DNA from 3 places in the Mixta intestinalis genome. Region 3 is predicted to be linked to each of the others. Evidence: riboswitches for the same ligand, from Rfam matches in the RefSeq annotation. Region 3 holds a riboswitch; each other region holds the start of a gene.
What was found. Region 3 has a riboswitch for thiamine pyrophosphate ahead of thiM (hydroxyethylthiazole kinase). Riboswitches for the same ligand answer to the same signal wherever they lie in the genome.
Positions count from the first base shown of each region.

Region 1: linked by a shared signal. The riboswitch ahead of thiB (thiamine ABC transporter substrate binding subunit) and the one ahead of thiM (hydroxyethylthiazole kinase) in region 3 are both predicted to bind thiamine pyrophosphate.
Region 2: linked by a shared signal. The riboswitch ahead of thiC (phosphomethylpyrimidine synthase ThiC) and the one ahead of thiM (hydroxyethylthiazole kinase) in region 3 are both predicted to bind thiamine pyrophosphate.

Region 1 is NZ_CP028271.1:3,442-13,240, forward strand. Features, by position in the region: gene C7M51_RS00015 (DUF3289 family protein) at 1-304, shown strand, start outside; gene C7M51_RS00020 (DUF943 family protein) at 306-767, shown strand; gene C7M51_RS00025 (DedA family protein) at 936-1,700, shown strand; gene thiQ (thiamine ABC transporter ATP-binding protein ThiQ) at 1,705-2,418, opposite strand; partial or broken gene thiP (thiamine/thiamine pyrophosphate ABC transporter permease ThiP) at 2,402-4,013, opposite strand; gene thiB (thiamine ABC transporter substrate binding subunit) at 3,989-4,975, opposite strand; TPP riboswitch at 5,021-5,138, opposite strand; gene sgrR (HTH-type transcriptional regulator SgrR) at 5,174-6,844, opposite strand; gene C7M51_RS00050 (sugar efflux transporter) at 7,161-8,339, shown strand; gene leuD (3-isopropylmalate dehydratase small subunit) at 8,399-9,004, opposite strand; gene leuC (3-isopropylmalate dehydratase large subunit) at 9,015-9,799, opposite strand, start outside.
Region 2 is NZ_CP028271.1:3,379,191-3,388,989, forward strand. Features, by position in the region: gene purH (bifunctional phosphoribosylaminoimidazolecarboxamide formyltransferase/IMP cyclohydrolase) at 1-1,180, shown strand, start outside; gene purD (phosphoribosylamine--glycine ligase) at 1,199-2,479, shown strand; gene C7M51_RS15600 (DUF1481 domain-containing protein) at 2,534-3,178, opposite strand; gene hupA (nucleoid-associated protein HU-alpha) at 3,266-3,538, opposite strand; gene C7M51_RS15610 (YjaG family protein) at 3,727-4,317, opposite strand; gene nfi (deoxyribonuclease V) at 4,380-5,045, opposite strand; gene hemE (uroporphyrinogen decarboxylase) at 5,048-6,115, opposite strand; gene nudC (NAD(+) diphosphatase) at 6,197-6,976, opposite strand; gene rsd (sigma D regulator) at 7,116-7,622, shown strand; TPP riboswitch at 7,750-7,849, shown strand; gene thiC (phosphomethylpyrimidine synthase ThiC) at 7,934-9,799, shown strand, end outside.
Region 3 is NZ_CP028271.1:2,014,546-2,024,344, forward strand. Features, by position in the region: gene C7M51_RS09535 (MFS transporter) at 1-880, shown strand, start outside; gene C7M51_RS09540 (mannitol dehydrogenase family protein) at 934-2,406, shown strand; gene C7M51_RS09545 (GntR family transcriptional regulator) at 2,494-3,180, shown strand; gene thiD (bifunctional hydroxymethylpyrimidine kinase/phosphomethylpyrimidine kinase) at 3,216-4,016, opposite strand; gene thiM (hydroxyethylthiazole kinase) at 4,013-4,804, opposite strand; TPP riboswitch at 4,838-4,934, opposite strand; gene C7M51_RS09560 (PAAR domain-containing protein) at 5,277-6,614, shown strand; gene C7M51_RS09565 (hypothetical protein) at 6,614-6,994, shown strand; gene C7M51_RS09570 (transketolase family protein) at 7,178-8,122, opposite strand; gene C7M51_RS09575 (transketolase) at 8,138-8,968, opposite strand; gene C7M51_RS09580 (sugar-binding transcriptional regulator) at 9,270-9,799, shown strand, end outside.

The sequences.
Region 1 (9,799 bases), 2.0 Mb from region 3:
ATCTATTTTACCGAAATTCAATCGGGTAAGAGATAATTTTAATGGCTTGGGAATAACGATACATGATATCTATGCCCTAAAGATAAGCCTTCTATCTTTAAATGTGAATGATAATAGTTGGACGGCTAAGGTCCAGTATCAAGCACAGGATCACTTTGGGCTTGATGATGAAGATATTATGAAAAAAACATATCATCAGTTAAGATTCTTTCGGATTTGGTTTATTTTGCAACGCTATGAAAAATATAGCTATCGCCCATTTTTTACTAATATCAATGCAACCGTAGATTTAACGGGGAGCTAAAATGAAAAAAACAGCGTTAAAGATTTTATGGGGCTGCCTTATCATCTTGCTGATAGCCGCTGCTGGATTTGCTTATCTTAACTTGCGGCCCGTGAAGGTTATTGCGGTACATCACGATAAATATAGTACCTCTGTATTAGTTAATCGTATGCCTTTCAGCGCGACTGAAAAAATCAAATGGTGGATAAAAAATCAACCGGAGCTAACAGCAACATATAAGCTGCCAGGGGTCAGCGATACCTATTTTAATATCTATTTTTGGGCCTTTGGCGATGGCTATAAAGAACTGGGAAAATACGATCGCCTTTGCTTCCATGATATGCCGCCGCCAAAAAACTGCATCGAAAAAGAGCGGCTAATGTACATTACCTTAACCCGCCACGGTGAAGTGGATTACTGGTTGAATAATACGCGTTATATTCAGAAGAAAAACGGCGAGCTTTATGAAAAAGGCTTCGACTAATGTCTCTTCTGGGCTGGCGCAGAGTGTTGAATTACAACACGATGAGATGTCGCTCGTGCAGCAGGTAAACGCCTGTCAACGGCGGTCAATAACTTCATACAAATCATCGCTTGACGCTATGTCATTCGCTCAGGAAAATCCAGGCGATAATCGACTCTGAGGATGTCTATGGAAGCCTGGCTGGAACACCTGATTACCCAATCGCTGGAATGGGCGCTGTTTGCCGTGGCGTTAGTGACTTTTCTTGAGTCGCTGGCGCTGGTGGGGCTACTGCTGCCGGGAACGGTGATGATGGCCAGCCTGGGTACGCTGGTAGGAAGCGGACAGCTGGGGCTTTATCCCGCCTGGGCGGCAGGGATAGTCGGTTGTCTGTTAGGCGACTGGATCTCATACGGCATCGGCTGGAAATTCCAGGGGCCGTTGCATCGCTGGAAATACTTGAAAAAACATCAAAAGATGCTGGATAAAACCGAACATGCGCTGCATCAGCACAGCATGTTTACCATTCTGGTGGGCCGTTTTGTGGGGCCGACGCGCCCGTTATTGCCGCTGGCGGCAGGTATGCTGGAGCTGCCGGTACGTAAGTTCCTGCCGCCAAATATTATCGGCTGTATACTCTGGCCGCCGCTTTATCTGCTACCGGGGATTCTGGCTGGCGTGGCGATCGATATCCCGAAAGGCGCGCAGAGCGGCAGTTTCAAATGGTTACTGCTGGCGGTTGTGCTGTTGGTTTGGCTGGGCGCCTGGCTTGGCTGGCGCTGGTGGCGCGCCGGAAAACAGCGGGACTGGGCGACACCTTATCTGCCAGCGCAGCGGCTGCGCTGGCTGGCACCGCTGAGCCTGATTATCGGCATCGGTAGTCTGGTTGCTATCCAGTTTCATCCCATGATGCCGATTTTCCGTCAGCTGCTGACGAAGGTATTTGTAGGTTAATTCGCTACGGGGCGTCAGGACGATGGCGAATGCCTAATACTTCCGCCGCCTCCGTTTCACCACGCAATAGCGTTGCCGTTGCGCCATCCCAGTATATCCGTCCATCAACTACCAGCAGGCTGCGTGCGGCAATCTGCGCAGCATCTTCAAGGCTGTGCGATACCATTAACAACGTTAGCTGGCGTTCACTACATACTTCATCCACCAGCGCCAGCATCTCCTTGCGCAACGCCGGATCCAGCGCCGAAAAAGGTTCATCCAACAGCAGGATTGGCTGTGCGCGTACCAGGCAGCGAGCCAGCGCCGCCCGCTGACGCTGACCGCCGGAAAGCTGGCCGGGTAAACGCGTTAACGCATTCTCCAGGCCGACGCGCCCGGCAATGGCCGCGACCTGCTGCTGTTGGGCCAGATTCAGCTTTAGCCCAGGATGCAGGCCAAGCCCGATGTTCTGCGCTACGGTCAGGTGAGCGAAAAGATTGTTTTCCTGAAACAGCATCGAAACCGGGCGCTGGGCAGGCGTGCTGTGGGTATGATCGCTGCCGTTTAGCTGGATATCGCCGCCGTGCGCCGGAAGAAAACCTGCGATTAGACTAAGCAGCGTGCTTTTACCGGCACCGCTTGGCCCTAACACTGCGGCACGCTCGCCAGCCTGTAACGACAGGGAAAAGCGCATGGGCAGATGGTGATACATCCAGGTCAAATTAGTCAGCGTTAACATGGCGTCCCGGCAGTTTTTCAATCAGCGTAAACAGAAGAAAACAGAGCAGCAGCAGGAGCAGGGCGGTAGCCGCGCCGTCGGCGCTGCGGTAGGCACCAATCTGCTGATACAAATAAAATGGCAGCGTGCGGAAATCGGCACTGCCAAACAAGGCCACTACGCCGAAATCACCAATCGAGAGCACGCAGGCAAATGCAAGTGCCTGCGCCAGCGGACGTTGCAGCGCCCTGAGTTCCACGATCCGTACGCGCTGCCAGCCCGCGAATATCCAGCGACAGGCAAAGCCGATCGTAACGCTCAGCGATATCGCACATTGGATTTTCCAGCACCTTCATCGCATAAGGAATAGCCATCAGCGCATTGGTAAAAATAACGATACCGTCCGCACGCTGTGGCAGGCCCAGGGTACTGTTAAACAGTAAAAAGAAGCCGGTTGCCAGTACGATCCCCGGCATGGCGAGAATCAGCATTCCGCTCATTTCCAGCGCCTGACCCGCCAGTAACCGCTGACGCAGGCGCAGCTCGCGGCTGCTCCAGAGCAACAGCATCGTCAGCAGGACCGACAGCAGACCGGCAGCCAGCGCAATACGCAGTGAGGTCCAGGCCGCCTGCCACAGCGCCGATTGATGCAGCAGCCCGCTGAAGCCCTGGCGAGCACCATCAACTATGACCGCCAGTAGCGGCGGCAGTAGCAAAAGCAGAGCCAGCGAGACAATCAGTATGTCGCGTAACAGACGGCCCACGCCACGGTTGGCGGCACGCCATCCGTTGAGCGAGATGTCGCCGGTCGGCAGGGCTTTGCTGAGCCGCTGGCTTAGCATAACCAGCCCCAGGCAGCAGACCATCTGCAACAGCGCCAGCAGAGCGGCCCTGCCCGGATCGTAGTCGTAGCTTAACGCCTGGAAAATAGCCAGCTCAATGGTCGTGGCCTGTGGGCCGCCGCCGAGCGATAATACGGTGGCGAAACTGGCGAAGCAGAGCATAAAAATCAGCGCCGCCGCAGGCAGGATCTGACGGCGCAGCCACGGCCATTCCACCAGACGGAAAAAATACCCGCCTTCCATACCTAACTGGGCGGCCAGCTGGCGCTGCTCACCGGGAATATTTTCCAGCGCTTGCATCAGCAGACGCGTCGCCAGCGGCAGATTAAAGAAGACGTGCGCCAGCAAAATCCCCTGCAACCCGTAAGGCGAGAAGTGATATTCGATACCCAACAGGGCGCAGAGTTGTGCCAGCCAGCCTTCGCGCCCATAAACGCTTAACAGACCGAACACCGCCACCAGCACCGGCAGCACCAGCGTCATTGCACAGAGGCGCAGCAGGAGCCGACGGCCAGGGAAGCGCCGTCGCCAAAGCGCCCGCGCCAGCGGAATCGCCGGGATCACTGACAGCAGAGCGGAAAGCAGTGCCTGCCAGAAAGAAAAGGCGATGACGTGATGCAGGTAGCTATCCTGCATCAGGGCGCGCCAGTTGCTGTCCGGTGCGTTAAACCAGAGCGCGCCAAACGCCAGCAATGCCACGCCAGATAACAGCGTAGCGGTCAACAATCCCGGCCACAGCCAGCCGGGGATCAGCGGCTGACGGCGCGTTGCCATGTATTAATCCATGTGGCACGCTGTTGCGCCACCTGCTGCGGCGTAAACTGCAACGCGTTTTTTGGCACGGTCAGGCTGTTAAAGCCTGGCGGCAGCGTGATATCGGTTACCGGATACATCCAGTTGCCGGTGGGGATGGTCTGCTGAAAGGGCTCGCTGACGATAAACTGCATAAACTGCTGCGCCAGCTGCGGCTGCGGACTGTTTTTTAACTGCGCTGCCACCTCAACCTGTAAATAGTGGCCTTCGGCAAAATCAGCTGCCGCGTAGCGATCTTTGTTCTCGGCAATCAGGTGATAAGCAGGGGAGGTGGTGTAGCTCAGCACCAGATCGCCTTCCCCTTTCAGGAACAGCCCATAGGCTTCGCTCCAGCCTTTGGTGACGGTAACGGTTTTCTGCGCCAGCTTCTGCCACGCCTGTGGCGCTTCGTCGCCATACACTTTTTGCATCCACAGCAGCAGCCCCAGCCCCGGCGTGCTGGTACGCGGGTCCTCGTAAATCACACGCCATTTTCGATCGCTTTCTGTCAGCTCTTTCAGGCTTTTCGGCGGATTTTTCAGCTTGTTTTTATCATAGACGAAGGCGAAGTAGCCGTAGTCGTAAGGGATAAAGGTACGGTCATGCCAGCCGCCCGGCAGCGCCAGTTTGGCGGTGTCTACTTGAGATGCAGTGAACAGGCCGGTCTGTTCTGCCGCCGCTACCAGATTATTGTCCAGCCCCAATACCACATCGGCCTTACTGTTTTTGCCTTCCATACGCAGACGGTTTAACAGTGAAACCCCATCTTCCAGCGCGACAAATTTCAGTTCACAGCCGCACTGCGACTCGAACGCTTTTTTCACCGCCGGGCCTGGGCCCCATTCTGCGGCGAAGGAGTCATAGGTATAGACGGTCAGCGTGGGTTTGGCGGCAAAAGCAGGGGCAGACAGCAACAGCAGAACGGGCAAAACTTTTTTCAACACGTTGCGCTCCTTGAGGAGAATAAATAACAGGGCGCATGATCTGAGGACGTAACGCATCTCAAATCCCTACGCCGGTATTAACCGGATCAGGTTCGACGGGTCTCTCTCAGTGAAGCAGCGCGTCAGCGAACGCTCGCGTCTCTCCACACCCCGTTGAGAACGGCTTAGTGTAGACTTTTCGTCAAATTAACGAAAGTATCAGGATTCAGGTGGTGCGAACCAGGCTGATTTAAAGTCAAACCAGCCGAGCGTGTTCATGCGCATGCCGCGCATGCTGCGCTGTCCTTCCAGCACCAGCCAGTGATGAAACAGCGGATGCAGGTAGTGATTCTCTACCAGCTTTTTACACCAGTCTGCCAGCGTCAGCTGCTGGTTGCGCCAGCGTCCGGCGTCTCCCTGCCAGTCAATATCAATGCAGTACTGTAGCAGCGGCAGTTCGTAGAGCAGGGCGAAAACGGAAAAACCGAGCGGCAGCGTAAAGTTGGCGCTGCCGAGCCAGATATCACTTTCCGCTGCGCCGTGATGCCAGTTAACATAATCGATCTCCTGCACGTTCAGCTGCACATTATGCTCTGCCAGCAGCGGAACCAGCAGTTTAATCAGGGCACGATGTTCACTGTGGTCACGGTAGCTGGTCAGCGTCAATGAACTGAGGCCCACCGGTTTGGCAACCTGCTGTGTATCCTGCCGATGGTGCCAGCGCGGCAGTAAGCCCCACGCCGGGAACCAGTAGCGTTGATAGCCGGGGCTGGCATGGTTGAGCAGGGCGACCGGATTGAGCAGCGAACTGACCCAGCGGCGTACCTGTTCATCACGCCCTTTTGTCGATCGCCGATCGAACAGCAAAAAGTAGCAGCCTTCTTCCAGACGACTTTCCTGCGACGTTTCTTCTTCCCGATCTGCTTTATCACCCTGAACCTTCACCCCCGCGTAGTCCAGATCCTCACCGATATCGGGCAGAACCCAGATATTGACCTCATCAATCAGTGCGCGATAGCCAAAATAGTCATCAAACGCCTGAATTTTTAGCTGGGATTGCTGGTTAAGCTCAACCAGGTAAGGGCCAGTACCAACCGGATGACGGTTATAATCGGGCAACTCTGGCCATTCACGCGGCAGGATCATTGCGCTAACGCTACCCAGTAGCCAGGGTAGCCAGAGATCGGGCTGACTGAGATGAACATCCAGCGTCCAGGGCGTTGGCGATTCAATATGCGTTAAGTGAGAGTACAACGGCTGAGAAGTCAGACGGCGCAGGCTGGCGATGACATCCGCCATATCCAGCTCGCGCCCGTGATGAAACTGAATGGCCGGGCGCAGATAGAAGCGCCAGTGCTGCGGCGACAGCGCCTGCCAGTGGTGGGCAATATCGGGCTCCAGTTCCCCGTTTTCCTCATTTATATGCGTCAGGCCGTTAAAGATTTGCCGTGCCAGATGAGTTTCCGAACGACGCAGCGGCGAGCCGGGCAGCAGGTTCAGCATCGGGCGATAATAGAGAATGCGCAGGATATGTTTGCCCTGACGAAAGCTGCGCCCCAGGCGTGAGGCGATCATCTGCCGCGCCTGATTTTTATCTCCTACCAGCTGCACCAGCTGATCGATGCGATCCTGCTCCAGCAGTTCTTCCGCCTGCTGCCGTCTGAGTGCCAGCCCGGTGGAATAAAAGCTCAATCTTGAACGTTTGCTGCGTCCCGCCTCCGCCTGCCAGTTCAGCCAGCCCTGTTTCTGCATAGCATTAAGTAAACTACGCATATGACGGCGCGAACAGTGCATCTGCATCGCCAGCTGCGCCAGCGTGGTTTCCTGAGGCTGACCGTCACAGAGTTGCCAGAGGCGAATGAAATGTTGTTGCAGGCGCGAAGAGGCCATAAAAGGGGAGCTCCATAAAATAATACGTCAGTTTTTTCGCCCCCTTATTATGCTCATAATAACAACAGATGAAAGTGCGGGAGGCAGCCTGACCGGCTGGCGCATTTTTATCTGTTCGGAAGCGCTCGTCATTGTGACGCTGTCGCCCCGTTTTTTAATTTCTGAGTAGGGTGCTATTACACCGCCAGCAGCCGTTTACGCTGCTGGCTTTTTTCTTTCTCCTGTGCTTTCTTCTACAACGATAATTGCGCCCACCCTGGTGTGCGGTGCCCCTTACCCAGCTTGCTGTTTTCTTCTTCCAGGTACAGGAACCGTTATGAAATTTCTGCTGACGCGCCGCCGCCGTCTTAACCCGGTTTATATCGCGTTTATGGCCGTCTCTTTTATGGTGGGCATTGCCGGTGCGTTGCAGGCACCGACGCTAAGCCTGTTTCTTTCGCATGAGGTGGGCGTCAGGCCATTCTGGGTAGGGCTGTTCTATACGGTAAACGCCGTGGCAGGGATTACGGTGAGTCTGCTGTTGGCAAAACGCTCCGATAACCGCGGCGACCGACGCAGACTAATCCTGTTTTGCTGCGCGATGGCGCTGGCGAATGCGCTGCTGTTTGCCTTTAACCGCCACTATTTGACGCTAATTACGCTGGGTGTACTGCTCTCCGCGCTGGCCAGCGTTGCCATGCCGCAGATTTTTGCTCTGGCGCGTGAATATGCCGATCGCTCCGCGCGTGAAGTCGTGATGTTCAGTTCGGTGATGCGTGCTCAGCTGTCGCTGGCCTGGGTGATCGGCCCGCCGCTCTCCTTTGCGCTGGCGCTCAACTACGGCTTTACCGTGATGTTTACAGTCGCCGCGCTGCTGTTTCTGGTCTGTCTGGCGCTGGTGGCTTTTGCGCTGCCTTCGGTGCCGCGCGTGGCGCAGCCGCCGGAAGTGCTGCTGACCCAAATTAGCGCCTGGCGTGATAAGGATGTGCGGTTGCTGTTTGTCGCTTCGATGATGATGTGGACCTGCAACACCATGTATATCATCGATATGCCGCTTTATATCAGTAGCGTGCTGGGATTGCCGGAACGTCTGGCGGGACTGCTGATGGGAACCGCCGCCGGGCTGGAGATCCCGATTATGCTGCTGGCCGGTCATTTTGTGAAACGCACCGGCAAACGGCGCATTATGCTGCTGGCAGTTGCGTGCGGCGTACTGTTTTATCTGGGGCTGGTGCTGTTTCAGTCGCGTACTGCTCTGATGCTGTTGCAGATCTTTAACGCGGTGTTTATCGGGATTATTGCCGGGATCGGGATGCTGTGGTTTCAGGATCTGATGCCGGGACGGCCCGGAGCAGCAACCACGCTGTTTACTAACAGCATTTCAACCGGCACCATTCTGGCGGGGCTGTTGCAGGGGACGCTGGCGGAGTCGTTTGGTCATTATGCCGTTTACTGGCTGGCGCTGGGCATCGCGCTGGTGGCCTTTGCACTGGCAACGCGGGTTCGTAACGTTTAACAGGCATTAAAGAAGGTGAAAAGATTCCCGCCGCAGCCGGGCGGGAATGGATGGGCAAATCAGTGCAGAAATGCAGGCTGCTGCTGTTCGTAAGCGGTAATCGCCGCCTCGTGTTGCAGCGTCAGGCCAATACTGTCCAGCCCGTTAATCATGCAGTGGCGGCGGAAACTGTCAATCTCAAATGCATAGCGCCTGTCGCCCGCCGTCACGGTCTGTTCGACTAAATCGACGGTGAAAGTGATCCCCGGCTGTGCCGCCACCTGGCGGAACAGCTCATCCACCTGCTCTTCGCTCAGCCGTACCGGCAGCAGCTGGTTATTAAAGCTGTTGCCATAAAAGATATCGGCGAAGCTCGGTGCGATAACTACCTGAAAACCGAAATCGGTCAGTGCCCAGGGCGCATGCTCACGCGACGATCCACAGCCGAAGTTTTCCCGTGCCAGCAGGATGCTGGCCCCCTGAAACGCTGGCTGATTCAGCACAAAGTTTGGGTTGGGCTGCTTGCCAGCTTCATCTTCAAAGCGCCAGTCATGAAACAGATGCTGACCAAAGCCGGTACGGGTTACCTTTTGCAGGAACTGCTTGGGAATAATGGCATCGGTATCGACGTTAGCGGCGTCCAGCGGCGCGACAATACCGGTATGTTGAGTAAATTTGTTCGCCATGATTGTATCCTTAATTCAGTTCGCGAATATCAGCAAAGCGGCCCGCGATAGCGGCGGCGGCGGCCATTGCCGGGCTGACCAGGTGCGTGCGTCCACCGCGTCCCTGACGCCCTTCGAAGTTACGGTTGCTGGTTGAGGCGCAGCGTTCGCCGGGGTTCAGGCGATCGTTGTTCATTGCCAGGCACATTGAGCAGCCCGGCAGACGCCATTCAAAACCTGCATCGAGGAAAATTTTATCCAGACCTTCCGCTTCCGCCTGCGCTTTGACCGGGCCGGAGCCGGGTACCACCATCGCTACCACGCCCGGCGCGACTTTACGTCCTTTGGCGATGGCGGCGGCAGCGCGTAAATCTTCAATACGCGAGTTGGTGCAGGAGCCGATAAAGACTTTATCGATACTGACGTCGGTCAGCCTAATGCCCGGTTGCAGGTTCATATAGGCCAGCGCTTTTTCCGCCGAGGCGCGCTCAACCGGATCGTTGAACGAGGCGGGATCGGGGATCTGCTGATTCACGGCGATCACCTGGCCGGGATTGGTGCCCCAGGTCACCTGCGGCGCAATCTCGGCGGCATCGACAGTGACAACCGCATCGAAATGCGCATCACGGTCAGATTTCAGCGTGCGCCAGTAGTTGATTGCCTGTTCCCACTGCTCGCCCTGTGGCGCGAACTGACGCCCCTTCAGATAATTAAAGGTGACATCATCCGGCGCGACCAGCCCTGCCTTTGCACCCATCTCGATGGCCATATTGCACAGCGTCATACGGCCTTCCATGCTCAGTGCTTCAATCGCCG
Region 2 (9,799 bases), 1.4 Mb from region 3:
GGCCAAGAACCATAAAGATGTCGCCATCGTAGTGAAAAGCAGCGACTACCAGGCAATCATTGCCGAGCTGGATGCTAATGAGAATGCGTTAACGCTGGAAACCCGTTTCGATCTGGCGATTAAGGCGTTTGAACACACCGCCGCTTACGACAGCATGATCGCCAACTATTTCGGCAGCCTGGTGCCCGCCTACCATGGCGAAACAAACGCGCCAGCCGGACGCTTCCCTCGTACCCTGAACCTGAACTTTATCAAGAAACAGGATATGCGCTACGGCGAGAACAGCCACCAGCAGGCCGCATTCTATATAGAAGAGGAAGTTAAAGAAGCTTCCGTCGCCACCGCGCAACAGCTTCAGGGCAAAGCGCTCTCCTATAACAACATTGCCGATACCGATGCCGCGCTGGAGTGCGTTAAAGCCTTTGATGAGCCCGCCTGCGTTATCGTGAAGCACGCTAACCCGTGCGGCGTAGCGGTAGGCGGCTCTCTGCTTGACGCTTACGATCGCGCTTATAAAACCGATCCTACCTCTGCTTTCGGCGGTATCATCGCCTTTAACCGCGAACTGGATGAAGCTACCGCAGAAGCGATTATCAGCCGTCAGTTTGTTGAAGTGATTATTGCCCCTTCCGTCAGCGAAGCGGCGTTAAAGGTAACGGCGGCCAAACAGAACGTGCGCGTGCTGACCTGCGGCACCTGGCAGCAGCGCGTTCCCGGCCTGGACTTTAAGCGCGTCAACGGCGGCCTGTTAGTGCAGGATCGCGATCTGGGTATGGTAGAAAGCCACCAGCTGCGCGTGGTCAGCAAGCGCCAGCCAACAGAGCAGGAACTGCGTGACGCGCTCTTCTGCTGGAAGGTGGCGAAGTTTGTGAAATCCAACGCCATTGTTTATGCGCGCAACAATATGACTATCGGTATCGGCGCAGGACAGATGAGCCGCGTCTATTCCGCTAAAATCGCCGGTATCAAAGCAGGCGATGAAGGACTGGAAGTGGAAGGCTCCGCGATGGCGTCAGACGCCTTCTTCCCGTTCCGTGACGGAATCGATGCCGCTGCTGCCGTTGGTGTAAGCTGCGTTATCCAGCCCGGCGGTTCAATTCGTGACGAAGAGGTGATCGCCGCCGCTAACGAACACGGCATTGCAATGATCTTTACCGATATGCGCCATTTCCGCCATTAATTGCTCCCGGAGAAACAGATGAATATTCTAATTATCGGCAACGGCGGGCGTGAACATGCGCTGGCCTGGAAAGCGTCCCAGTCTCCGCTGGCTGATCGCGTTTTCGTTGCGCCGGGCAATGCGGGCACCGCGCTGGAACCTGCGCTACAAAACGTCGATATCGCCGCGACTGATATCCCGGCGCTGCTGGCCTTTGCCCAAAAAGAGAACATTGGCCTGACTATCGTCGGCCCGGAAGCGCCACTGGTAAAAGGCGTGGTGGACGCATTTCGTCAGGCGGGGCTAAAAATTTTCGGCCCCACCAAAGCCGCCGCGCAGCTGGAAGGCTCAAAAGCCTTTACCAAAGATTTTCTGGCGCGCCATCAGATTCCCACCGCTGAATACCAGAACTTTACCGATGTCGAGCTGGCACTCCAGTACGTACAAGCTAAAGGCGCGCCAATTGTGATTAAGGCGGATGGTCTGGCGGCGGGCAAAGGCGTTATCGTGGCGATGACGCAGGAAGAGGCGGAAGCCGCCGTGCGCGATATGCTGGCGGGTAACGCCTTCGGCGACGCCGGGCACCGGATTGTGGTGGAAGAGTTTCTTGATGGCGAAGAAGCAAGCTTCATCGTTATGGTTGATGGTGAGCATGTGCTGCCGATGGCCACCAGCCAGGATCACAAGCGCGTCGGCGATGGCGATACCGGCCCGAATACCGGCGGCATGGGCGCATACTCTCCGGCACCGGTGGTAACAGCGGAGATCCATCAGCGTGTGATGGATGAGGTAATCTGGCCTACGGTGCGCGGCATGGCGGCAGAAGGCAATGTTTATACCGGCTTCCTGTATGCCGGGCTGATGATTGGCAAAGACGGTCAGCCTAAAGTCATTGAATTTAACTGCCGCTTCGGCGATCCCGAAACACAGCCGATCATGCTGCGCCTGCAATCGGATCTGGTTGAGCTTTGTCTGGCGGCGTGCGACGGTACGTTAGATAAACAGGATTCACGCTGGGACGATCGTCCGGCGCTGGGTGTGGTGCTGGCAGCAGGCGGCTATCCGGGAGACTACCGCACCGGTGACGTTATTCACGGTCTGCCGTTGGAAGCCTTGCCGGATGGCAAAGTATTTCACGCCGGAACCCGGCTGGAAAACGATCGTGCACTGACCAACGGCGGACGCGTGCTGTGCGTGACGGCGTTAGGGAAAGATATTGCTGAAGCGCAACGTCGCGCCTATGAACTGGCAACGCCCATCTCATGGGAAGGCAGCTTCTGCCGCCATGATATCGGCTATCGCGCTATCAACCGCAAATAATCTGCTGGCGGTTCTGCTCTGCGTGGGCGGAGCCGCTCTCTCTTCCGGCTGACATCAAAAATCCGCTTCCTGCGGCTCCCATGAACATGCATCTTCCGCTGATACCTGCAACAGCTGGGTGCCCGCTGGTGCCTCCAGCCAGGCGACGCTAAGCGCCTGTCCCGCCGCATGGCGATACTGACGGACAAACTGCCATTCATGCTCATCCAGCGCAGGCTTTAGCGGCTCGCCCTGACAGCTACGTAACGTTTCGTCCCCTTGCCAGCGCCCCTGCTTTAGCAGCACTCTTCCCGCCAGCAGCGCATCGCTGATACGCAACATCCGCTGCGCCTCGAATTTATACAGTTCGATATTTTGCTCACTGACCGATTCGCGTCGTCCGGCAAGCTGTCGTTGCATATAGCTCAGGCTGCCGTCGCGATCGAAACGCAGGGTAATGTCATCCGGCTGAGCGCCGCTAAGGTGACGTTCCATACTGACCAGGTTGTCATCCTGCCAGTTGTAACGCGTAAAGATTGTCGCTCCGCCCTGAAACGGCGCAAACACCGTCATCATATGAACATGGCGATCCTGGTTTTTACGCCAGATGCGTACCGAACCGCGATCGGCAAGATAGCCGCTGGCGGTAAAAGCGGGCAGCGTCGGCTGCGAGCTGCATCCTGCCAACAATAACGTCAGAAGTGCAATTAGCCGCTTCATGATGCTCCGTTACGATAACAGACGACATAAAACAAAAGGGCGACAAATCATTGCCGCCCTCGTAAAACCTTCACTGCAACGACGCGATTACTTAACAGCGTCTTTCAGTGCTTTACCAGATACGAATGCCGGTACGTTTGCAGCAGCAATTTTGATTTCTTTGCCAGTCTGCGGGTTGCGGCCAGTGCGCTCAGCACGGTGGTTAACTTTAAAAGTACCAAAACCAACCAGTTGTACAGCATCACCATCTTTCAGAGACTCGGTAATTGCAGCCAGGGTGGATTCCAGCGCAGCTTTAGCCTGGGACTTGGAGAGATCCGCTTTCTCTGCAATTACATCAATCAGTTGAGTCTTGTTCATAAGTTATCCTTACAGTGTATTTATCGCTTGCTAAGCATCGAGTGCGAGGGAATAGCCAGATTCTGACACTCTTCAGCCTGCACGCACCGATAGCCACATTTTTCAGCCCCCCAAATGTAGACCAGACAGGGGGCGAATGTGAAGCCTTTAGGCGCGACAATTGAGGCATGAAGTCACGTTTTCTCGCGTTATTGCTCTATTTTTATACCGATATTACTTATCGCGGCTTCCCGCAGGTCAGAACGCAGTCCTTTTATCAGATCCAGGTCGCGCTCTTCACAGGCTGCCAGCAGGCGAAAAATCTCCCACTGGATATCCCATTCTTCTTCAATCGCCGGTAAATTGCCCAGCTCTTCATCCGTCATTTCCCGCCCGGCCTGGGTCATTTCCAGCATTGCTACGGTCGTAATTGATGCCTTGCTGACCTCAATAGCATGCTCAAGCGTTTCCCCACTCAGACGTGAATGCAGCAGTTCACTTAACGCGACGCAGGCATCGATCGCCGGATAAACGCCGTAGACGTCAAAATCGTCCGCCAGCGGAATCGCTTCTTCCAGCTTTTCCAGCTGCGAATCGAAATTGATTTTTGCATCTTTTACCGTCAGGGATTCCCAGATGAGATCGAGAATGCGGCGGTAGCGCTGCGCGTCGGCAAAGCCGGTTTGCTGGCAAAATGCCCAATAATTGGGGTAAAGCCGCTCACAGAGGCAGGCCATAAAGGTCACATGCTGCCAGCTTTCCAGCTTTTCGAGGCGCAAATGGATAGGGTTACGTAACATGACAGGGTCTCTTCAACATCATTCTGGCGGCAGTGTAACGCAAAAGATCCCTTCCGGCACGGCTAACCCTTCTGCCAGCGCAGAAAGGCGCTGCGTTCTGAGGCGACTGCATCCGCCCAGCGCGTCGGTTCCGGCAGGCGATAACCCGCCATACAGTTCTGTACCCACTGTAAAGCGGTATCAATGCTGACACGGTGACCAGTAGAAACAAACAGCGGATTGCAGCGCTTTTTGCTGCGCCAGACCCAGCCGATCTTCTCACCTTTATCCATCAGCGGCTGCTGTGAGCCGGGTTCTTCGTCCAGCGGCTCAAAACGTCCGCACAGGCGACGCTTCGCCACGCCGATAGTCGGTACATCCACCAGCATCCCGAAATGGCTGGCAACGCCGAGCCGACGCGGATGCGAAATCCCATGACCATCGACAAACAGCAGATCGGGTTTCTGTTCCAGCAGCTCCCAGGCCGCCAGCAGCGCCGGGTATTCACGGAAAGAGAGGAAACCGGGAATGTAAGGCATGATGGTGGCGATACGCGCCACCTTATATTCGATCAGCTTTAGCGAAGGATATTCCAGGATTACCATGGCGGCGCGGGTCACGTCGCCGCCCTGCTCAAATCCGACATCCGCGCCGCCAATCAGGCGCGGCGGCATCACATCGAAATCATCATGGCGCACCACTTCTCCAGCGCGCTGTAGCTGTTCGGTCCGTAATGCCTGTATATCCATCTCTACTCCTTGTGATAAGGACCTGACAGACGATGCACCGCTTCCACAAACGCGCCTGCGTGTTCAGGCGGCACATCCTGATGAATGCCATGTCCTAAATTAAATACGTGTCCGCTGCCCTGACCGAAACCAGCCAGAATGCTCGCAACTTCCTGCTCAATACGCGCAGGTGATGCATAAAGCATAGACGGATCCATATTGCCCTGCAGCGCAACCTTATCCCCTACGCGGCGGCGCGCGTCGACGATATCGGTGGTCCAGTCGAGGCCCAGCGCATCACAGCCGGTCGCCGCCATCGCCTCCAGCCACTGGCCGCCGCCCTTGGTGAACAGCGTCACCGGCACACGGCGTCCGTCGTTTTCGCGCAACAGGCCGTCAACGATTTTGTGCATGTAGTGCAGTGAGAACTGCTGGTAGTCGCGCCCGGTCAGCACGCCGCCCCAGGTATCGAAAATCATGACCGACTGAGCGCCAGCACGAATTTGCGCGTTAAGATACAGCGTAACGCTGTCAGCCAGCTTATCCAGCATGGCGTGCAACGTTTCCGGCTCGGCGTACATCATTTTTTTGATTTTGGTAAAGGCTTTGCTGCTACCGCCTTCCACCATATAGGTGCCAAGCGTCCACGGGCTGCCGGAGAAACCGATCAGCGGCACCGCGCCCTGTAGGTTTTTACGGATGGTACGCACCGCATTCATTACATAGCCCAGCTCCTGTTCAGGATCGGGGATCGGTAACTTTTCAACGTCGGCGCGGCAGGTAATCGGCGCAGCGAAGCGCGGGCCTTCTCCGGCCTCGAACCACAGCCCCAGCCCCATCGCATCGGGAATGGTTAAAATATCAGAGAAGAGGATTGCCGCATCCAGCGGATAGCGACGCAGCGGCTGTAACGTGACTTCACAGGCCAGCTCGGCATTTTTACACAGCGACATAAAATCGCCCGCCTGCGCGCGCGTGGCTTTATATTCCGGCAGATAGCGTCCGGCCTGACGCATCATCCATACCGGCGTAACATCTACCGGCTGGCGCAACAGGGCTCGCAGGTAACGATCGTTTTTCAATTCGCTCATCATAGGCTCTCTCAAATACAGGCGCCTGGTGGCAGCCGTTATGGCCGACAGTTAAACAAGTTTGCTGTCCTGTCGCAACCGTTACGGTTGTTCATCCACCGCGCGGCAAAGCGCCACCGTATCTTCAATCAGACGGCGCGCCACGGTGCCGGCAGGCGGCAACAGCGGCAATGCGTCATAGCGAAACCAGCCAGCGTCAATCAGCTCGTTATTATCAATTTGCAGCTCGCCTTCATCATATTCCGCCATAAAAGCCATCATCAGCGAATGAGGGAAAGGCCAGGGCTGAGAAGTGACATAACGCAGATTTTTTACCCGCACATTGCTCTCTTCCATTACCTCACGCGCTACCGCCTGCTCCAGGGTTTCCCCAACTTCCACAAACCCTGCCAGTACGGTGTAGATGCTGTTACGATGACGGGCATGCTGCGCCAGCAGGATTTTGTCATCGCGGCGGATCGCCACAATGATGCAGGGCGCAATTTGTGGATAGTAGCGCTGGCGACAGTGCGCACACAGACAGGCGTTTTCACTGTTGCTGAGGTGCATTTCATGACCGCAGTAGCCGCAGTAGCGGTGCGAACGTATAAATTCCGCCAGCTGGACGCCACGCCCGGCCAGCTGAAACAAGCCGCTCTCAAGATCGATAATCTGCCGAATCGATCCCATACTCTCGCTGCGATTCTCGCGGATCAGCCAGACGGTATCGCCCTGCCATTCACCGATAGCGGCCCCGCGCGCACCGGTTAGCCCCAGCTCCTGTGCCGTACCGAAAGGTAATTCACCATTTGGCAACCATATTTTCTGTTCATGGCTGACAACCCACCAGCCAGCGTCTACGCTTGTTAGTTCTCGTTCCATAGGAAAGCACCCTTTGCTTCAGCACGCTTTTTGTGACTGGCACCGTAATTATTCTTAAAACAGGAAAGGATACGGGACACGGCCTCTGTACTGATGGTAATTATAAGTAGCGGTAAGACTATAACTCACGGAGACAAACATGCTTAACCAGTTAAACGTTCTGACCGAGCGCGTAGGTGGCCGTAATGAACTGGTAGATTTTTGGCTGAATGCGCGCAGGCAACTGTTGGTTGCTTATTATCAAGTGGTCGGCATCAAGCCGAATAAAGAGTCTCTCACCGCGCTGGATGAACAGGCGCTTGATAATTTTTGTCAGAACCTGGTGGATTATCTTTCTACCGGCCATTTCAATATTTATGAACGCATCATTGAAGAGATGACCGGCGACAGCCCGCTGCTGGCGGCAGCACAGATTTACCCCGGCCTGCAAGCCAATACCGAAACTATTATGCAGCTATATGATTCTCATCTGGAAGCAGCTATCGATCACGATAACTGTCTTGAGTTTCAGCAGGCGCTTTCTGAAGTAGGCGAAGCGCTGGAAGTGCGCTTTACGCTGGAAGATAAGCTGATCCAGCTGGCCTACGATAATAATCTGGCCTCGTTACAACCGGCTAACGATCAAACTATTACGCGCCCCGCGTAACAGCAACCCAGGGTAAGAACCCCTTGTAGTTTCTTAAACGCCCCTTTATGCTGAAGGGGCTTTTTTATGACCTGATGTCGCGTAATGCGCCGCTGGTCAGGGGCGTCAGCCAGCCTGACGCCCGTTTTTCATCTTGTCGGAGTGCCTTTTAGGCTGAGACCGTTTATTCGGGATCCGCGGAACCTGATCAGGTTAGTACCTGCGAAGGGAACAAGAGTACAGAACTTTTCACGCCGTCAGCGCAGGCTGATGCTGTGTCGTTACTCCTTCCGAACTCCGGACAAGCAACGTTCCTTTATCTGGAGATTGCTATGTCTGCTAAACCTACCCGTCGTGAACAGCGCACTCAGGCGCAACAGTTTATCTCTTCCTTACAGGGAAGCGCCTTCCCTAATTCGAAACGCATCTGGATCACCGGCAGCCGCCCCGATATTCGCGTACCGATGCGTGAAATTCAGCTTAGCCCCACCCTGGTCGGCGGTGATAAAAACGAGCCGCGTTACGAGCCTAACGAAGCCGTACCGGTTTACGATACCGCGGGGCCCTATGGCGATGCCGAAGCGGTAATTGATGTTCATCTGGGTCTGCCGCGCCTGCGCAGCGACTGGATCGCCCAGCGCGACGATAGCGAACAAACCCAACTCAACTCCAGCTATAGCCAGCAACGGCTGAAAGATGAAGGTCTCGATCACCTGCGTTTCGATAATCTGCCGCATCCGCGACGGGCGAAACCGGGCCGCCGGGTTACGCAGCTGTACTACGCGCGTCAGGGGATAGTGACGCCGGAAATGGAATTCATCGCCCTTCGGGAAAATATGGGCCGCGAACGCATTCGCAGCGAGGTACTGCGCCAGCAACATCCGGGGCACGATTTCGGCGCCCGGCTGCCGGAGAATATTACCCCGGAGTTTGTGCGTCAGGAGGTAGCCGCCGGACGAGCCATTATTCCCGCCAATATCAACCATCCGGAAGCGGAACCGATGATTATTGGCCGCAACTTTCTGGTGAAGGTGAATGCCAATATCGGTAACTCCTCCGTCAGCTCCTCTATCGAAGAGGAAGTCGAGAAGCTGGTTTGGGCGACACGCTGGGGTGCCGATACCGTGATGGATCTCTCCACCGGGCGCTATATCCATGAAACGCGCGAATGGATTCTGCGTAACAGCCCGGTTCCGATTGGCACCGTCCCCATTTATCAGGCACTGGAGAAGGTTAACGGCATTGCTGAAAACCTGACCTGGGCACTGTTCCGCGATACGCTGCTGGAACAGGCGGAACAGGGCGTGGACTATTTCACCATTCATGCTGGCGTGCTGTTGCGCTATGTCCCGATGACGGCGAAGCGCCTTACCGGGATCGTTTCCCGCGGCGGATCGATCATGGCGAAGTGGTGCCTTTCCCACCATCAGGAAAACTTCCTTTATCAACACTTTCGCGAGATTTGTGAAATCTGCGCCGCCTATGATGTGGCGCTGTCGCTGGGTGACGGCCTGCGCCCCGGCTCGATTCAGGACGCCAATGATGAAGCACAGTTTGCCGAACTCTATACGCTGGGCGAGCTGACCAGGATCGCCTGGGAATATGATGTGCAGGTGATGATCGAAGGGCCGGGGCATGTGCCGATGCATATGATCCGCCGCAATATGACTGAACAGCTGGAGCATTGTCACGAAGCGCCCTTCTATACGCTTGGCCCGCTTACCACCGATATCGCCCCCGGTTACGATCACTTCACCTCCGGTATTGGCGCGGCGATGATCGGCTGGTTCGGCTGCGCAATGCTCTGCTACGTCACGCCGAAAGAACATTTAGGCTTGCCGAACAAGGAGGACGTTAAACAAGGCCTGATCGCCTACAAGATCGCCGCTCACGCTGCCGATCTTGCCAAAGGTCATCCCGGCGCACAGATCCGTGATAACGCCATGTCGAAGGCGCGCTTTGAATTCCGCTGGGAAGATCAGTTTAACCTTGCGCTCGATCCCCATACCGCCCGCGCCTGGCATGACGAAACGCTGCCGCAGGAATCGGGAAAAGTCGCTCATTTCTGCTCAATGTGCGGGCCGAAATTCTGCTCCATGAAAATTACCCAGGAAGTACGTGAATATGCCGCGAAACAGGAAGCGGAGGCGCAGCCCGTCGAAGTGGGTATGGCGCAGATGTCGCAGGCTTTTCGTCAG
Region 3 (9,799 bases):
CTTCCTGAGCGCTGGCTCACCGCTCGGCGGTGCCGTCGCCGGGCCGATTATCGGCTACCTGGCGCTGGCGTTCGGCTGGCGTCCGGCCTTCGTTATCATCTGCTCAATCGGCATCGTCTGGATGGTTATCTGGTTCTTTGTCGCTGCGGATAATCCGGCACGCAGCAAACGTGTTTCTGCCGAAGAGCGTGCGCTGATTGAGAAACTGAAAGAGGCACAGCCGGGCGATGAGCCGGAACTGTCACAGGCATCACACGGCCTGGGCTACTATCTGCGCCAGCCGATTATTCTGGTTACCGCCTTCGCCTTCTTCTGCTACAACTATATTCTGTTCTTCTTCCTCAGCTGGTTCCCGGCTTATCTGGTGCAGGCGCACGGGCTGGATATTAAATCCATGAGTATGACCACCGTGATTCCGTGGATCGTCGGCTTCGTCGGACTGGCGCTCGGCGGCTGGATCTCTGATAAAATCTTTAACATCACCGGGCGTTTGCTGCTGTCACGAAAAATTGTGCTGGTGGTCGCGTTACTGGCTGCTGCGCTTTGTGTCGCGCTGGCGGGTACGGTAGAAGGAGTGACATCTGCGGTACTGTTGATGTCGGTATCCATCTTCTTCCTCTATATCACTGGGGCAATTTACTGGGCAATCATTCAGGACGTGGTGCATAAAAGCCGTGTGGGCGGCATCAGCGGCTTTATCCACCTGGTAGGCAGCATTTCAGGTATCATCGGTCCGATCGTTACCGGCTTTATCGTGCAGCATACCGGCAAATTTGACAGTGCCTTTGTGCTGGCGGGCGTTATCGCCGCGCTCGGTGCCTTCCTAGTACTGTTTGTTATCAAAAGCCCGAAAGCCAGCAATACGCCTGTTTCAGCCTAATTTTTCCGGCGCGCTCCGGCGCGCCTTTTACGTTAAGTCAGAAGGACTCTTCCATGCTATCCGTTGAGACATTGGCCAACGACGTTAAACTTCCCGACTATGACCGCACTCAGCTGCGCCCACGCATTCTGCATATCGGCTTCGGCGCTTTTCATCGCGCTCATCAGGCCGTCTGTGCCGATCGCCTGGCGCGCGAACAGCAGAGCGACTGGGGTTACATCGAGTGTGAAATTAATTTGCAGAGCACCAGTAACCTGGTCAATGACCTGCGTAAGCAGGATCATCTTTACAGCGTTACCGAAATGGCGGACAGCGGCAAAACCTCGCGCGTTATCGGCACGCTGTGCGCGGCTATTGATGCCCGTACCGACGGCATTGATGCCGTTATCGAAGCGATGAGCCAGCCGGAAATTGCTATTGTATCCATGACGGTGACGGAAAAAGGCTACTGCCACCATCCGGCCACGGGCGAGCTGAATTTGGAGCATCCATTTATTCAGCACGATCTCGCGCATCCCGATGCGCCGCAGTCGCTGCCGGGCGTGATCCTGGCGGCTATCCGCCGCCGTCGCGATCGCGGTTTATCGCCCTTCAGCGTGATGTCGTGCGACAATATGCCGGAAAACGGCCACGTCACGCGTAACGTTGTGGTGCAGCTGGCACAGGCGCAGGATGCCGCGCTCGCCGACTATATCCGTCAGCACCTGACCTTCCCTTCCACCATGGTAGATCGCATCGTACCGGCGATGACACAGGAAGCACTGGATTCGCTGGGCGAAAAACTGGGCTGCTACGATCCGGTTGCCGTACAGTGCGAGCCTTTCTTCCAGTGGGTGATCGAAGATAATTTTGTCAACGGTCGTCCGGCGTGGGAAAAAGCCGGTGCGGAGCTGGTGCAGGATGTGTTGCCTTTTGAAGAGATGAAGCTGCGCATGCTCAACGGCAGCCACTCATTCCTCGCCTACCTGGGCTATCTGGCTGGCTATCAGCATATCAGCGACTGTATGGCCGACGAGCATTTCCTGCGCGCCGCCCATACGCTGATGCTGGCAGAGCAGGCACCGACGCTGCGCACGCAAAATGTCGATCTTAACGCTTATGCTGATTCACTGATTGCCCGCTATAAAAATCGCGCCATCAAACACCGCACCTGGCAAATCGCCTCTGACGGCACGCAAAAGCTGCCGCAGCGCTGGCTCGACAGTATTCGCTGGCATCTGGCGCATCAGAGCCGTTTCGATCTGCTGGCGCTGGGCGTGGCAGGCTGGATACGCTATGTCAGCGGCGTCGATGAACAGGGTGCCGCCATTGAGATCAACGATCCGCTGAAAGAGACGCTGGCTCAACTCGTCAGTGAAAGCACCGACGGCGAGGCGCGTATCACGGCACTACTCTCGCTGAAAAAGGTATTTGGTGAAGATTTACCGACAAATGCGCAGTTTACGGCACGTGTCCTGCATTTCTATCAGCAGCTACAGCAGTTTGGAGCAAAAGAAACCGTTAAGCGGGTAATAACAAGCTATTGATTATTCCTGCAAAAAAGCGCTGGCGCGGAGTTGACGGTCTGTTTAGACTGAACGCTTTCGCGTCCAGCCAGCTCAGGAAGTTGTCGCATGTCGATACCCTACATCATTACTACCAGCGAACCCGTTAACCAGCAGATTTACCGCTTTTTGCGTCGGGATATCGTGACCTGCGTAATTCCTCCGGGTTCGCTGCTGTCAGAAAAGGAAGTTTCCTCCCGCTTTAATATCTCTCGCCAGCCGGTGCGTGAAGCCTTTATCAAGCTGGCGGAAGCCGGACTGGTGCAGGTTCTGCCGCAGCGCGGCACCTTCGTACGTAAAATTTCCGCGCAGCGTGTTGCCGATGGCCGCTTTATTCGTGAGGCCGTTGAGATTGCCGTGGTGCGTCGCGCGGCGACAGAAGCTTCGTCCGAAGCTTTGATGGCGCTGGAGCATAATCTTCAGCTGCAAAAAATCACGGCGCAGCGTCATGACGCTCAGGCATTCTTACAGCTGGATGATGAATTTCACCGGCTCATCGCGCAAAGCATTAACTGCGAGCTGGCGTGGGAAACGGTAGAGAATATCAAGGCCACGATGGATCGCGTGCGCTTCCTGACGCTCAGCAACGTCTCTCCGCCGGAAAGCGTGATTGAACAACATGAAGAGATCTTCAGCACGCTGCGTAATAAGGATGCCGACGGTGCCGAAAAGGCGATGCGTCGACATCTTCAGGAGATGATTTTCTCTATTACCCCGATTGCAGAACAGAATAGCGAATGGTTTGAACCCTGCTGATGCAGGGCAATATCTTCTCGCTAAAAACGCAACCTCTACCACCAGCGGTAAAAATGGTGCACCGGCCCCTGGCCTTTACCCACCTGTAACGTATCGGCCTGCTCAAGCGCGCCCTGTAGCCACGCTTTCGCTGCCGTTACGGTGCTGGCCCAGTCGCTGTGTCGAGGGCGCAGCGCGGTTAGCGCCGAGGAAAGCGTACAACCGGTGCCATGCGTGTTGCGGGTAGCGATGCGCGGCGCGGTAAAGCGCTGCGCGCCGTGCTGGGTAAACAGCCAGTCCGGGCTTTCAGTATCGCTGAGATGCCCGCCTTTGATCAGCACCGCCTCGCAGCCCAGATCCAGTAGCGCTCTGCCCTGCTGTTTCATCTCATTTTCATCGCGAGCGGGGCGGGTTTCCAGCAGCGCCGCCGCCTCCGGCAGGTTAGGCGTAATCAGTGAAACCTGCGGCAGAAGACGCTGGCGCAACGTTTTGACCGCCTGCGGCGACAGCAGCGCATCGCCGCTTTTTGCCAGCATGACGGTATCGAGCACAATCCAGGGGATCACGGCACGGCTCAGCCTTTCTGCAACGGCCTCTACGATATCACTTTCTGATAACATGCCGATTTTAACGCTGTCGATGCGCACATCCTCCAGCACCGCATCCAGCTGCGCGGCGACAAACTGCGGCTCAACGCGATAAACCGAACGGACGCCGCAGGTGTTTTGTGCCACCAACGCGGTAATTACGCTGGTACCGTAAGCGCCCAGCGCGGAAAAGGTTTTTAAATCAGCCTGAATACCTGCGCCGCCGCTGGGATCGGTACCAGCGATAGTTAACGCATTAATCCGCATCATTTCAGTTTCTCCTCGTTCAGATTCCACAATGCATCGAGAAATGCCGGAATGAAGCTGCCTGGCCCATGCGCTTCAGATGCCGCCTGCGAGCCTGCACAGGCCATAACACAACAGGCACTGGCGACGTGCTGTAATCTGTCACCCGGCAGCGCCGCAAAGCCCGCAACTACCGCCGACAGCGCGCAGCCCGTACCGACCACGCGCGTCATCAGCGGCGATCCACCATGCACAGCAAACGTACGTTCGCCATCGGTCACGTAATCCACCTCGCCGGTTATGACGATGATGCTCTGGCAGCGCTGCGCCAGATGCTGCGCGGCAGCCAGCGCCTCCTCTGCCTGATGTTGTGTATCCACACCGCGCCCACCCACCTGTTGTAGCGATAACGCAAGAATTTCAGAGGCATTGCCGCGAATAGCGGCGGGTTTTAACGTCAGCAGCCGCTGGCAAAAGGCACTGCGCATATCCAGCGCCCCTACCGCGACCGGATCGAGCGTCCAGGGTGTAGCGCTGGCGCTGGCCGACTCTACCGCAGCCTGCATGGCTTTAGCGCGCGTGGAGGTCAGAGTACCGACGTTAATCAACAACGCATCGGCAATAGCGCTGAACTGTGCCGCTTCATCGGCATCAATAACCATCGCAGGCGAAGCGTGCAGCGCCAGCAGCACGTTAGCGGTAAAGGACTGGACCACATCATTAGTCATGCAGTGGATTAGCGGCGCGCGCTGGCGGAAGAGAGAAAGAGATTGCGCAACAAGCGCGGTATCAGGCAGGTCAGGTTGTTTCATAATGCTCCTGGCCGGCGCTTAAGAAGGCAATGCCGGGCAGGCATCTGACTTCCCTACGCTGGCATTATCCAGATCAGGTGGTACGGGTATTTCTCAGCCTTCACAAGGAAGGGCACCCCGAGTCATTATTACAAGTTGTTGGGATTCAACATTAATCCTTGTCAGGATAGTAATGCCAGCAGAGAAGCTTGTAAACGGTGAAGAAGGCCTTTTTGGGGTATGTGTAATATGGTTAAGTGATAAGATGTTTTCTTTCGTCACAAAAAACAGATTACCCCAACCTCATTTTATTTTGTTGTGCCTATGGTTATTGTTTGTAAAATAAGCACGATGATAATTTCTGTAGCAGGTAAAAGGATTTATGAATCAGTATACCGTTGGCTCAACGGGAGGGATGCGCCCTAACGTACTGGGAAAAGGACAGGCATTAAGCGGTGATCAAACCACTACTGGAGCAAAACTTATTCCTTCTCTGTCAGTAGGCCATATTCTTGGGCGCCGTCCAATTGTTCTGGGGGACAAAACTACGCCTTGCCCAAAATGTGGTAAAGAAGGGAAGATTATTGAAGCCGAACCACACCGCAGAATTCATCAAATACCTGTTGCCGTCGACAGATGTGCTGTTTTATGCGGCTGTCCTTCTGGATCTAACCGAATCATAGCCCCTTTGGGTCCGATAGGCCCAGGTACATCCCCTTCTTATGCGCCAGCAAAATATCAGGCTGAAACGTCAACCGCAGCCACCACTCTTGTTGCCTCTCAACAGCAGCAGGCAGAGCCAGAGCAATATGCACAGTCAGCGAAGAAGAAAACTGGCACAGACGCTGGTTTTGCCGTTCTCCCATATGGTGGTACTACAGAAGCCTGGCAGCGTCTGTTATTCACAGGCACCCCACCAGCAGGAGCCAAAGCGCTATTTGCTACGCTGAACGGCGCAGACAAAAGTTATAAAGCCGGTTCGATTATGCTTCTGGTTGATCCTGAAAAGCAGGATAGCGAGCAGATCGCGCATATGCAGGCAGCAAAAGCACGGATTGATGCCGCGCTGGAACCGTTAACCCACGAAGAAGCTAATTTCCTGCACAAACATTACGCCACCATAGCTAATTTCACCAGCATTGCAGATAAAGGTATTGGCCTTGCTGCCGAACCGGTTGGTAAATATTTTGAGAACATTGAAAAAATTTTGAAAGAGATCCAGGAAACTTATAAAAACGCCTATATGACGCGAGGCGCATTAATTGGTGAGCAGTTCTATGTTAAACGTGCTCAACTATTCAAGGAACTTGATCGTATACTTAAAGTTGGCTTCCTTAATAAAGGAATGAAACTCGGTGAATACCACAAATTAAAAAGTGCGCTTGGTTTATCAACTAAATCGATAACTCATAAATGGAATGAAACAGGCATTAGCGATATCGAAGGTTATGCAACGCACATCGAACGGGCAGCTAAATACGTTAAAGCAATGCGATACACAGGATATATCGGGATTGGTTTTAGCGCTTTTCATTCAATAAACGAAATCAATGAGTCTTGTTCTGTTGGGCGAAAGGCCGAATGTACTAAAAAGAAGTACACTGAGATCGGTAGTTTTTCTGGTGGCATAATTGGAAGCATTGGAGGCGGAGCTATAGGCACAGGTATATGCACTGTAGTATTAGGTGCTTTGACAATAGAAGCTGCTGGAGCAGGTGCATTAGCTTGTGGTATAATTCTTGGTACTGGTGGAGGTTATGCAGGCGGTCAATTCCTGTCAGATCAAGGTGAAAATCTCGGTGAACTTATTTACAAGACGGTAGGTGAATAGTGGGTATCCTGTCTGCGACCTCAACACTATTGTGTATAATCTTTGGATTTATCGCAATTGGGTATTCTGTTCTAAAAAACAAACAACATATTCTATTGTGTGATGCTTTTAAAGAACGATTTGGTTATGTACCAGCAGGAATAATTCTTGCGCAAGCAGGAGGGATATTTCTGACCTTTCAGAAAGATTTTTATTTCATCTTCCCGTTCATATTTAAAAAGGGGAGTTTTCCGGTCAGGAATATGGATTCTGCTCATTATGATTTCATCAAAGGCTTACCCAATGAAAAAGTATCATGGTTGAAAATTAAATTTACCTTGTTTTTGATAATGATTGTTTTATTTTTTTTTAGTGTTTTAACTTCTCTTCTATCCATCTAAGCATTGTTTATAAAGCTGCATAAGCGGCTGTTCTTGTACATGAAGGCAAACCCACTAACGCACTCAGCCTGCCTACCAGTTTCATCACGCGCAAATGGAACGCTGCCACGAGGTAATGCCTGTAAACCTCCACCAGCTGACAGCCCGCTTACGCAGGCCGTCAGGCATTGAGATTAATAAGGCTTATTGATGATTTAACAGGCGCAGCGCCTGGCTCACGATGCCTGCCGCGTCGATACCGTGCCAGGCACGCATATCCTTACGGTCGGCAGCTAGCGCATATTCACCATCCGGGATGCCGAGGCGTTTCAGACGTGCGCCATGACCGTATTCAGCCAGCACTTCTGCGACGATGCTGCCCACGCCGCCGTTAATATTGTGCTCTTCGACGGAAATCACGTACTTAATACCGCTCAGGCTCTGGCTCAGCGCATCGCGATCCAGCGGACGAATAGAAGCCAGATTAATGACACAGGCGGCAATACCTTTGCGCGCCAGCAGTTCAGCCGCCTCAACCGCCTCATGCACCGTTGAGCCCATCGCCACCAGCGCAATATCATTCCCTTCATGCAACACATCCACGGCGCCGGGTTTAAAGCGCCAGGCTTCATCGTGCAGTTCCGGCAGCGCTTTACCATCCATACGAATATAGACCGGACCAACATGCTCCAGCGCATAGTCAATAATCTGGCGGCACTCGCGCGGTGAAGAAGGCGCGAAAATCTGAATATTACCAAAGCCGCGAATTACGGAAATATCATCGATCGCATGATGGGTGCTGGCCAGCGGGCCATAGCTGGCACCAGCGTTCAGGCCAAACAGCTTGACGTTAGTGTTGTTGTAGCAGATATCTACTTTGACCTGCTCATTGGCGCGTGCAATCAGGAACGGCGCGGCGTTACAGGTTACCGCCACTTTTCCCGCCATTGCCAGACCGGCGGCGACACCGACCAGCGTCTGCTCTGCGATACCGACATTCACGAGGCGATCGGGAAACTGTTTTACAAAAGGCGCGATTTTAGCTGTGGAGGTCGAATCAGCCACAACGGGAACAACATCGACGCCCCGCTCGACGGCATCAATAAACGCCGTCACCATTACATTCGCCAGATGTTCTGCGTTATTCACTTTTCATCTCCTCCATCAAAGATCTTTAAGCTCATTCATCGCCTGAGCAATCTCATCACCCTTAGGTACGCGATGGTGCCATTCCGGTTTGCCCGCAATAAATGAAACGCCAGCGCCTTTTGTGGTGTGGGCGATAATTACGTGCGGCTTGCCGCGCGGCGGTAAATTCTCCAGCGCGTTCACCACCGAAGTCATATCGTTACCCTGGCATTCGGTGACATCCATACCAAAGGCGCGCCATTTCTCATCCAGCGGATCGCTGTTCATAATGTCGCGCGTAGCGCCCGCCAGCTGTAACCCATTCTTGTCATTAATCACTACCAGGTTATCCAGCTTATAATGCGCCGCCGCCATTGCCGCTTCCCAGTTGCTGCCTTCCGCCAGCTCGCCGTCGCCGGTGATAAGGAAAATACGACGTTTGCTGTTGTCGCGTTTGGCAGCAATCGCCAGCCCTACCGCAACCGGCAGCCCATGCCCCAGCGCGCCGGTGTTTAACTCGATACCGGGCGTTTTCTGTTTTACCGGATGTCCCGGCAGGTGGGAGTTGGCATGTTGATAGGTTGCAAGCCAATCCTGCGGGAAGTAGCCAGCTTCAGCGAGCACGCAGTAATAGCAGCCCACCGCATGACCTTTGGACTGGATATAGATATCGCGATCGGGATCGTTCAGCCGGTCCGGCGCGCAGTTCAAAATACGAAAATAGAGCGCTGTCAGCAGTTCTACCTGAGACAGATCGGCACCGGTATGGCCGCCAGCCGGGCTGTTAGCGTTCAGATTGATAATGTGACGCCGTACCGCACGTGCCTTTTTCTCAAGTTCAGGAACTGACAGTAAAAAGGGATTCATCATACGCCTCCGAATAGTTATTCCTTAATGAATATTTATTCCGTAGTGTAAAAAAAGGTGCCTGCACAGACTTTGTTGCAGGCACTTCACTAACAAAGGTTGCGGTCTTTATCGTTATGAATAAATATTCATTACTGATTTTATATTCAAAGTGTATGATCTCCGTTCACGCATTGTCCAGTCTCTTACCGCAAGTTTGATAAAAGTTTGAGGTTCATCACACTTAAACTGTGCGTCTTTTCGCGTATCATGACCGGCTAAAACATACTGGCTGCACTTAAGAAAACCATTGAGGAACAGCATGGCTAAGCAGGATGAACAGCGTCTGTTAGTTAAAATTGCCACACTTTACTATCTGGAAGGACTTAAGCAGTCTGAGATCGCGCAGACCCTGTCGCTCTCACAATCATTTGTCTCACGCGCTATTACGCGCTGTCAGAAAGAAGGTTTAGTTAAAATCAGCGTGATTCAGCCTTCCAATATTTTTCTGAATATTGAGAAAGGGATCGAAGAGCGCTACGGCATTAAGCAGGCCATCGTCGTGGATGTGGCAGAAGATGCAACGGACAGCGCCATTAAACGCGCCATCGGTTCCGCCGCCGCGCACTATATTGAAACCCGCCTGCGCCCTAACGATCTGGTTGGCATCTCTTCGTGGAGCTCCACCATCCGGGCAATGGTGGACGAAGTACATACGCCCAATCTGAAAGCCAGCGGTGTTATCCAACTGCTGGGCGGCGTTGGCCCAAACGGCAATGTCCAGGCCACCATTTTGACACAAACGCTGGCACAGCAGCTTAACTGCCGTGCCTGGCTGCTGCCCGCGCAGAG